3 regions of the Streptomyces sp. NPDC049585 genome follow, and region 1 is predicted to be linked to each of the others. Evidence: riboswitches for the same ligand, from Rfam matches in the RefSeq annotation. Region 1 holds a riboswitch; each other region holds the start of a gene.
What was found. Region 1 has a riboswitch for cobalamin ahead of cobN (cobaltochelatase subunit CobN). Riboswitches for the same ligand answer to the same signal wherever they lie in the genome.
Positions count from the first base shown of each region.

Region 1 (2,891 bases):
CGACGAACATCTCGCCCGGGGCGGGGCCCCAGTGCTCCTCGACGGCCTCGCGCAGCTCGGCGGGCAGGGCGGCGAACCAGCGCCGGTAGTCGGCGGCCGGGATGCGCACGGGGTTGCGGGCGAGCTGCTCCTCGGTCAGCCACTCCTGGTCGTGGCCGCCGGCCTCGATCAGGGCGCGGATGAGCTCGTCGCCGTCGCCCGACTCCAGCCCCGGAACCGCCTCGTCGCCGAAGTCGTAGCCCTCCTCGCGCAGCCGGCGCAGCAGGGCGACGGCGCTGGCGGGGGTGTCCAGGCCCACGGCGTTGCCGATGCGGGAGTGCTTGGTGGGGTAGGCGGACAGGACGAGCGCCAGCCGCTTCGCGGCCGCCGGGATGTGCCGCAGCCGGGCGTGGCGCACGGCGATCCCTGCGACGCGGGCGGCGCGTTCGAGGTCGGGCACGTAGGCGGGCAGGCCGTCCTCGTCGACCTCCTTGAAGGAGAACGGGACGGTGATGATGCGCCCGTCGAACTCCGGTACGGCCACCTGGGTCGCGGCGTCCAGCGGGGAGAGGCCCTCGTCGTTCTCCTCCCACGCGCTGCGCGGGCCGGTCAGGCACAGCGCCTGCAGGATGGGGACGTCGAGGGCGGCCAGCGCCCCCGCGTCCCACGACTCGTCGTCGCCGCCGGCCGAGGCGTCCGCGGGTCGCGTGCCGCCGGCGGCGAGCACGGTGGTGACGATGGCGTCGGCGTCGCGCAGCGCGTCCACGAGCTCCGGCTCGGGGGCGCGCAGGGAGGCGACGTACAGCGGCTTGGCGCGGCCGCCGGCGTCCTCGATCGCGCCGCACAGGGCCTCGACGAAGGCGGTGTTGCCGCTCATGTGGTGGGCGCGGTAGTAGAGCACGGCCACCAGCGGGCCGGCCGCCCCCGGCTTGGGCGTGCGCTCCAGCTCGCCCCACGCGGGCGCGGCGGCCGGCGGCTCGAAGCCGTGCCCGGTCAGCAGCACGGTGTCGGACAGGAAGCGGGCGAGCTGCTCCAGGTTGGCGGGACCGCCGTGGGCGAGGTAGGCGTGGGCCTCGGCCGCGATGCCGACGGGGACGGTGGAGGTCTCCATCAGCTGGGCGTCGGGGGCCTGTTCGCCGGTGAGCACGACGACCGGCCGCGGCCCGGCCAGCAGCACGTCGAGCCCCTCCTGCCAGGCGCGGATGCCGCCGAGGAGCCGGACGACGACGAGATCGGCGCCCTCCAGGAGGCCGGGCAGCTCGTCCAGCGGCAGCCGGGCGGGATTGGCGAGCCGGTAGGGGACCGGGCCGCCGGCGGCACGGGCACTGAGCAGGTCGGTGTCGGACGTCGACAGGAGCAGGATCACGGCAGGCCTTCCTCGGGGTCCGCGCCCCGGGCGGTGGGAGGACGGCAGGAGTTCCTGACTTCCCACGGCAGTACTCGGCGTACTCGACCGTGGTCACAGTGGCGGGACCGTGCCGGAATCGCACCGGCTTCCTCCCCTGTCGCCGTCGCTGGCGCAGTCATAGTAGCGAGGCGGGGTGACTTCGGCCCGTCCGGCTTCGAGGACACCGCGCGCAGCGCGGCATTCGGCCCCGGGGGCGGAGCCCCGCAGGCCACGACCCGTCGGTATGCTCCCCGCATGCCCGCCCTGCCCGCTCGTGACCGCGCCGACGCCTGTCCCGGCGCGCTGCGTCTGCACGCCGCGGACGACGGGGCGCTCGCCCGGGTGCGGCTGCCGGGCGGGCTGCTGACGGCGCACCAGGCCGCCGCGCTGGCGGATGCCGCCGAGGCGCTGGGGGACGGCCACCTCGACCTCACCTCCCGTGGCAACGTCCAGTTGCGCGGCCTCGCGGACGCCTGCGGCGCCGAGCTGGCCGCCCGGCTGCGCGCCGCGGGCCTGCTGCCGTCCGACCGTCACGACCGCATCCGCAACATCGCGGCCTCCCCTCTCGGCGACGGCCGCGTACCGCAGTGGGTCCGGGAGCTGGACCGTCTCCTGTGCTCGGGCGAACCGGACCTCTCCGACCTCTCCGGTCGTTTCCTCTTCGGTCTGGACGACGGGCGCGGCGACATCGTCGCCCTCTCCCCCGATGTGACGTTGATCGCAAGCGCCGACGGTGCCCTGCTGTGCCACGGCCCCACCGGTCCCGGCCTGCGCGTCGCCGACCGGGACGCCCCGCGGGCGGCGGCCCTGGCGGCCGCCGGGTTCCTCGCCGCGCAGCGCGCGAGCGGTACGCGCGCCTGGCGGCTGCGCGAGCTGCCGTCCGAACACCGGCCCGCACCCGAGGACTTGGCCCGGCGTCTGGACGCCGCCGGTATCCCCTCCTGCCCCGCCGCCGTCGCCGTCGCCCCCGGCGCCCCGCCCGGGCCGGGCGTGGTCACCGGCCCCGGCGGCCGGCCGGCCCTGTCGGTGGCCGCCCCGCTGGGCCGGCTGACCGCCGCCCAGGGGCGGCTGCTCGCCGGCACCGCCGACCGGTACGGCGACGGCGGGCTGCGTGTGACACCCTGGCGCGGCGTCATCGTCCCGGGGCTCGCGCCCGGTACGGATCCGCAGCCGCGGGCGCACCGAGCCGCCGCCCTGGCGCAGGAGGCCGGGTTGGTCACGTCCGCGGCGTCCGCCTGGCATCGCGCGGGGGCCTGCGCGGGCCGCCCGGGCTGTGCGAAGGCACTCGCCGACGTGCGCGCCGACGCGGCCGCCGCGCTCGCGTCCGTACGCCCTGGTGGCTCGGGGGCGTTGCCGGTGTACTGGTCCGGGTGCGAACGGCGCTGCGGGCACCCCGGTGGCCGCTGGGTCGACGTGCTGGCGACGGGCGAGGGGTCCTACCGGGTCACCGTGCGCGACGGCCTGCGGGAGGCACCGTCGGTGACGGTGACGGCGGCAGAACTGGCCGGCGCGGTGGCGGCGGCCC
Region 1 covers NZ_JBFAPE010000040.1:8,398-11,288, forward strand. The annotation lists gene cobN (cobaltochelatase subunit CobN) at 1-1,345, opposite strand, end outside; cobalamin riboswitch at 1,371-1,507, opposite strand; gene AB0K17_RS27380 (cobalamin biosynthesis protein CobG) at 1,622-2,891, shown strand, end outside.

Region 2 (2,891 bases), on a different contig from region 1:
CGATGCGGCTCGGCGGCTTCGACGAGATCTTCGCCAAGGCGGCCAAGGCGTTCGCGACCGAGAATCCGGCCACCGGCAAACCGCGCGGTGCGCTCGTCACCGGATCCAATGCGCAGTGGGCGTACGCGACCCTCGCCCTCGGCTCCGCCATGGCCCTCTTCCTCTACCCGCACTCGGTGACCGCGGTGCTCTCCAGCAAGAACCGCAACGTCATCCGCCGCAACACCACCATCCTGCCGCTGTATTCCCTCATGCTCGGCCTGCTGGCCATGCTCGGCTTCATGGCGATCGCCGCCGGGGTGAAGGTGAGCAACGGGCAGCTGGCGATCCCCCAGCTGTTCGAGGACATGTTCCCCGACTGGTTCACGGGCGTGGCGTTCGCCGCCATCGGCATCGGGGCGCTGGTGCCGGCGGCGATCATGTCGATCGCGGCGGCGAACCTGTTCACCCGCAACATCTACAAGGACTTCCTGAAGCCGGACGCCACGCCCGAGCACGAGGCGAAGGTGTCCAAGATCGCATCCCTGCTGGTCAAGGTCGGCGCCCTCGCCTTCGTGCTGACCATGGACAAAACGGTCGCCATCAACTTCCAGCTGCTCGGTGGCATCTGGATCCTGCAGACCGTGCCCGCGCTGGTGGGCGGGCTCTTCACGCGCTGGTTCCACCGCTGGGGCCTGCTGGCGGGGTGGGCCGCAGGCATGGCGTACGGGACGTGGCGGGCATATGCGACGCCCAGCGCCACCCAGGACCATTTCGGCAATACCAACCTCATTCCGCTCATCGGGGAGAAGGGGTACATCGGCCTGACGGCGTTCGTGGTCAACGTGCTGGTGGCGGTGGTCGCCACGGTCGTCCTGCGGGCGGTGGGGGCGCCGGACGGGGTCGACCTCACGCGGCCGTCGGACTACACGGCCGATGCGGGGGATCCCGGCGTCCAGGAGAAGCTGCCGCCGGCCACGGTGGAGGCGCCTGCGGCGGGCTGAGCCCCGCCCGCCGGGAAACTCCACCGGAAGACTCCGTCAAGAGACCACCAAGAGCCGGACGGGCTGCGGCGCAGCCCGTCCGGCTCTTGCCTGCAAGGACGCCGCCTCTACCACATTCCGCAACCACCTCATGACGCGCCGACACAACATGTGGGGGCGCGTGCGAGGCCCGGCACTAGATGTATGCTCGTCCTCGCTGTCGCCGCAGGGGAATCCGGTGCAAATCCGGAACTGTCCCGCAACGGTGAACGAGTGCGCACAAACACCGCACCACCAGTCCGAGGACCTGCCGGCAGCGCGCCCACCACCGAGCCCGTCCCGGGCTCGGCTATGGGCGTTGAACACGTCCGGGCCTCGCGGGTTGGGCCGGCGGACGCTGCGCGGCACGCTCCCGAGCTCCGAGTCGGACGTGCCCGTACGCGACCGTCGCGCGCACCCGCCCGGCCACCACAGCCGAGCGAGGAGAGCCACTCGTGACCATCGCGCCCGCAGATCCGGTTGCAGGTCCCGTCTCAGCGAACGCGGAAGCGGCCGACGGCCCCGGGACCGCGCTGCTGCGTGCCCTGACGGACCTCACCGCCGATCTGCCCGCCACCGACCCGGGCAAGGTCGCCGCCGCCGCGCTGCGCGGCCGCAGCGCCGCGGCGGACGAGGCGGAGCTGCGCTCCCTCGCCACCGAGGCGGCCGCCGGCCTGATCGCCGAGGAGCCGGAGTACTCCAAGCTCGCCGCCCGCCTGCTCACCCACGCCATCGCCGAGGAGGCGGCCGGCCAGGGCGCCACCTCCTTCTCCGCCTCGGTCGCCGTGGGCCACCGCGAGGGCCTCATCGCCGACGACACGGCCGCGTTCGTCGCCACCCACGCCGCGCGCCTGGACGCGCTCGTGGACGCGGCCCTGGCCGACGGCGCCGACGACCGCTTCGGCTACTTCGGCCTGCGCACCCTGCACAGCCGTTACCTGCTGCGCCACCCGATCCACCGCGACGTGATCGAGACGCCGCAGCACTTCCTGCTGCGCGTGGCCTGCGGCCTGGCCGAGGACCACAGCGAGCGGGCCCTGGAGGACGTGGCGGCGCTGTACCGGCTCACCAGCACGCTGTCGTACCTCCCCTCCTCCCCCACGCTCTTCAACTCCGGCACCCGCCACCCGCAGATGTCGTCCTGCTACCTGCTGGACTCCCCGCTGGACGAGCTGGACTCGATCTACGACCGCTACCACCAGGTCGCCCGGCTCTCCAAGCACGCCGGCGGCATCGGCCTGTCGTACTCGCGCATCCGCTCCCGCGGCTCGCTCATCCGCGGCACCAACGGCCACTCCAACGGCATCGTGCCGTTCCTGCGCACCCTGGACGCCTCCGTCGCCGCGGTGAACCAGGGCGGCCGCCGCAAGGGCGCCGCCTGCGTGTACCTGGAGACCTGGCACGCGGACATCGAGGAGTTCCTGGAGCTGCGCGACAACACCGGTGAGGAGGCCCGCCGCACCCACAACCTGAACATCGCGCACTGGATCCCGGACGAGTTCATGCGCCGCGTCGAGGCCGACGCCGACTGGTCGCTGTTCTCCCCGGCCGACACGCCCGACCTGGTCGACCTGTACGGCGACGAGTTCGACGCCGCCTACCGCCGCTACGAGGCCGAGGGCAAGGCCGTCCGCACCATCCCCGCGCGCGTGCTGTACGCCCGGATGATGCGCACCCTGGCGCAGACCGGCAACGGCTGGATGACGTTCAAGGACGCCGCCAACCGCACGGCCAACCAGACGGCCGAGAAGGGCGCGGTCGTCCACTCCTCGAACCTGTGCACCGAGATCCTCGAGGTCACGAACGACGGCGAGACGGCGGTCTGCAACCTCGGTTCGGTCAACCTGGCGCAGCACCTGGGCGCCGACGGCGACATGGACTGGGAGAAGC
Region 2 covers NZ_JBFAPE010000001.1:197,029-199,919, forward strand. The annotation lists gene mctP (monocarboxylate uptake permease MctP) at 1-983, shown strand, start outside; cobalamin riboswitch at 1,154-1,292, shown strand; gene AB0K17_RS00930 (ribonucleoside-diphosphate reductase subunit alpha) at 1,457-2,891, shown strand, end outside.
Region 2: linked by a shared signal. The riboswitch ahead of AB0K17_RS00930 (ribonucleoside-diphosphate reductase subunit alpha) and the one ahead of cobN (cobaltochelatase subunit CobN) in region 1 are both predicted to bind cobalamin.

Region 3 (2,891 bases), on a different contig from region 1:
GCCATGGCCACCACCATCTCCACCGGAGCGCTCAAGCCCAAGACCGCGGTCGCCATGTCGGCCGTCCTCAATCTCGTCGGTGCGTTCCTGTCCGTCGAGGTCGCCAAGACGATCTCCGGGGGCATCATCGATGAGAGCGCCGGCATCCGGCCAGAAGTGATCTTCGCCGGCCTCATCGGCGCCATCGTCTGGAACCTGCTCACCTGGCTGGCCGGCCTGCCCTCCAGCTCCTCGCACGCCCTCTTCGGCGGCCTCATCGGCGCCACCGTCGCCTCCGTCGGCTTCCACGCGGTCAACGCCGACAAGGTCGTCATGAAGGTGCTCATCCCCGCGGTCGCCGCGCCGATCGTGGCCGGCATCGCCGCCACCGTCGCCACCCGCCTGACCTACCGCCTGGCCAAGGGCCGCGACGAGCGCGACACCGCGAAGGGCTACCGCGTCGGCCAGATCGCCTCGGCCGCCCTGGTCTCCCTCGCCCACGGCACCAACGACGCCCAGAAGACCATGGGCGTCATCACCCTCACCCTGGTCGCCGGCGGCGTCGTCGCCCCGCACTCCGACCCGCCGATGTGGGTCATCGTCTCCGCGGGCCTGGCCATCGCACTCGGTACGTACATCGGCGGCTGGCGCATCATCCAGACCCTCGGCAAGGGCCTCACCGACATCAAGCCCGCGCAGGGCTTCGCCGCCCAGACCGGCGCCGCCACGGTGATCCTCGCCTCCTCCCACATCGGCTTCGCCCTCTCCACCACCCAGGTCTGCTCCGGCTCGATCATGGGCGCCGGCCTCGGCCGCAAGGGCGGCGTCGTGCGCTGGTCGACCGCCGGCCGCATGGTCGCGGCCTGGGGTCTGACCCTGCCGGCCGCCGGCCTCGTCGCCGCCGGCGCGGCCCTCCTGGCCGACCAGGGCCGGTGGGGCGTGACCGCCGTCGCCGTCCTCGGCCTGGCCGTCTGCGGCGGCATCTGGGCGGCCTCGCGCCGCAAGCCGGTCACCCACGACAACGTCAACGACCTCAACGAGCCGCAGGGCATCGCCACCCCGGCCACCGTGGAGCCCGTCGGCGTGGTCACCGCGGCCCTCCAGGCCGTCGCCCCGCCGCCGGCCGGCCCCACGGCCGCCCACGCCCCGGCCCCCACCCCCACCCCCGCGACGACCGGCTGAGCGCCGGGCACGGAGGAAGAAACACCATGCACATCGACTGGGCAGCTTTCGCCGAGGTCTTCGGGGTCAGCCTCGTGGTGACCGTCGGGCTCGTGGGCCTGTTCACGCTCGGCATCGTCGGCACGTCCCGCAGGACGGACGCGGCGGGCGGCACGGCGGCCGCGGGCGCGCTGGCGCGCACGGGCGCGTACGCGTGCTTCGCGCTGTGCGCGGCGGCCGTCGGATACGGCATCTCGCTGATCGTGGCCTGAGTCCACGCGCACCGAAAGGGCGGACCGGAGTTTGCTCCGGCCGCCCTTTCGGCGTTGGCGGGTGACCCGTCGGGGGTCCGGGGGCAGCGCCCCCGGGAAACGGTGAAAGGGCGGGTCAGGGGCTCGGCCGCCCGCAGGGCCCCGCCCCCGGGGCGAGTTGACGGGCCTTCCGGGACCGTGGTGGACTGCCCGGGCCAAACGGCGACAGCAGAGGAAGCCGGTGCGAATCCGGCGCGGTCCCGCCACTGTCACCGGGGAGTGTCCCCCCACCCAACAGGGCCACGGCGCAAGCCGGAAGGCCGGGGGCGATGCGGATCCGGGAGCCAGGAGACTCTGGTCGCCGGTCACGTCGAGCCAGGGCGAGGACCCTGAGTGAGGACACGCATCGGCCATGCCCTGTCGCGGTTTCGCCTGCGGCGCCGCCCTCGGATTCCTGGGCGACCTGGTTGTCGGTGACCCCCGCAGGGGGCACCCTGTTGCCGCGTTCGGGCGTGCGGCCCACGCCCTGGAGCAGCGCTTGTGGCGCGACGACCGCGGACGCGGTGCGCTGTACGCCGCCGTGTGCACCGGTACCACCGTGGCGGGCGCCGCGCTGCTGGCCCGTGCGGTGCGCGGCCGGCGGGGCGCGGACGTCGCCCTGACGGCGGCCGTCACCTGGGCGGTGATCGGTGGGACGTCGCTGGCCCGGGAGGCCCGGGCGATCGGCGGGGCGCTGGCCGCCGGTGATCTGGAGGTGGCCCGGGAGCGGTTGCCGCATCTGTGCGGCCGTGACCCGTCGTCGCTGGACGCCCAGCAGATCGCCCGTGCCGTGGTGGAGTCGGTGGCCGAGAACACCTCGGACGCCGTCGTCGGCGCCCTGGTGTGGGGCGCGCTCGCGGGCGTACCGGGCCTGGTGGGCTTCCGTGCGGTGAACACGCTGGATGCGATGGTCGGTCACAAGTCGCCGCGGTACCGCCGCTTCGGCTGGGCGTCGGCCCGGCTGGACGACGTCGTCGGCTGGCCCGGTGCGCGGCTGACCGCGGCCCTGGCGGTGCTGGCCGCGCCGGATCCGCGCGGTGCCGCGCGGGTGGCGCGACGGGACGCGCACCGTCACCCGAGCCCCAACGCCGGCCCGGTCGAGGCGGCGTTCGCGGGGGCGCTGGGGGTGCGTCTGGGCGGGACGCTGGCGTACGGGGGCCGCATCGAGCACCGGCCCGTCCTGGGCGCGGAGCTGCGCGCCGTGCGCACCGGGGACATCGAGCGCGCGGTGCGCCTTTCGCGCCGGGTGTCGCTGCTGGCGCTGGGCTGTGCGGTCGGGGGCCGGGCAGTGGGCAGCCTTCTGAGGGCCGGGACGACCAGGACTGGGAAAGCGAGGAACCGGTGACATCGCAACCGCGGGGCGGGGGCCTGCTGGTGGCCGGGACCACCTCGGACGCGGGCAAGAGCGTGGTGACGGCGGGCATCTGCCGCTGGTTGTCCCGCAAGGGCGTCAAGGTCGCG
Region 3 covers NZ_JBFAPE010000027.1:32,839-35,729, reverse strand. The annotation lists gene AB0K17_RS23985 (inorganic phosphate transporter) at 1-1,161, shown strand, start outside; gene AB0K17_RS23980 (hypothetical protein) at 1,188-1,412, shown strand; cobalamin riboswitch at 1,622-1,746, shown strand; gene AB0K17_RS23975 (cobalamin biosynthesis protein) at 1,804-2,775, shown strand; gene AB0K17_RS23970 (cobyric acid synthase) at 2,772-2,891, shown strand, end outside.
Region 3: linked by a shared signal. The riboswitch ahead of AB0K17_RS23975 (cobalamin biosynthesis protein) and the one ahead of cobN (cobaltochelatase subunit CobN) in region 1 are both predicted to bind cobalamin.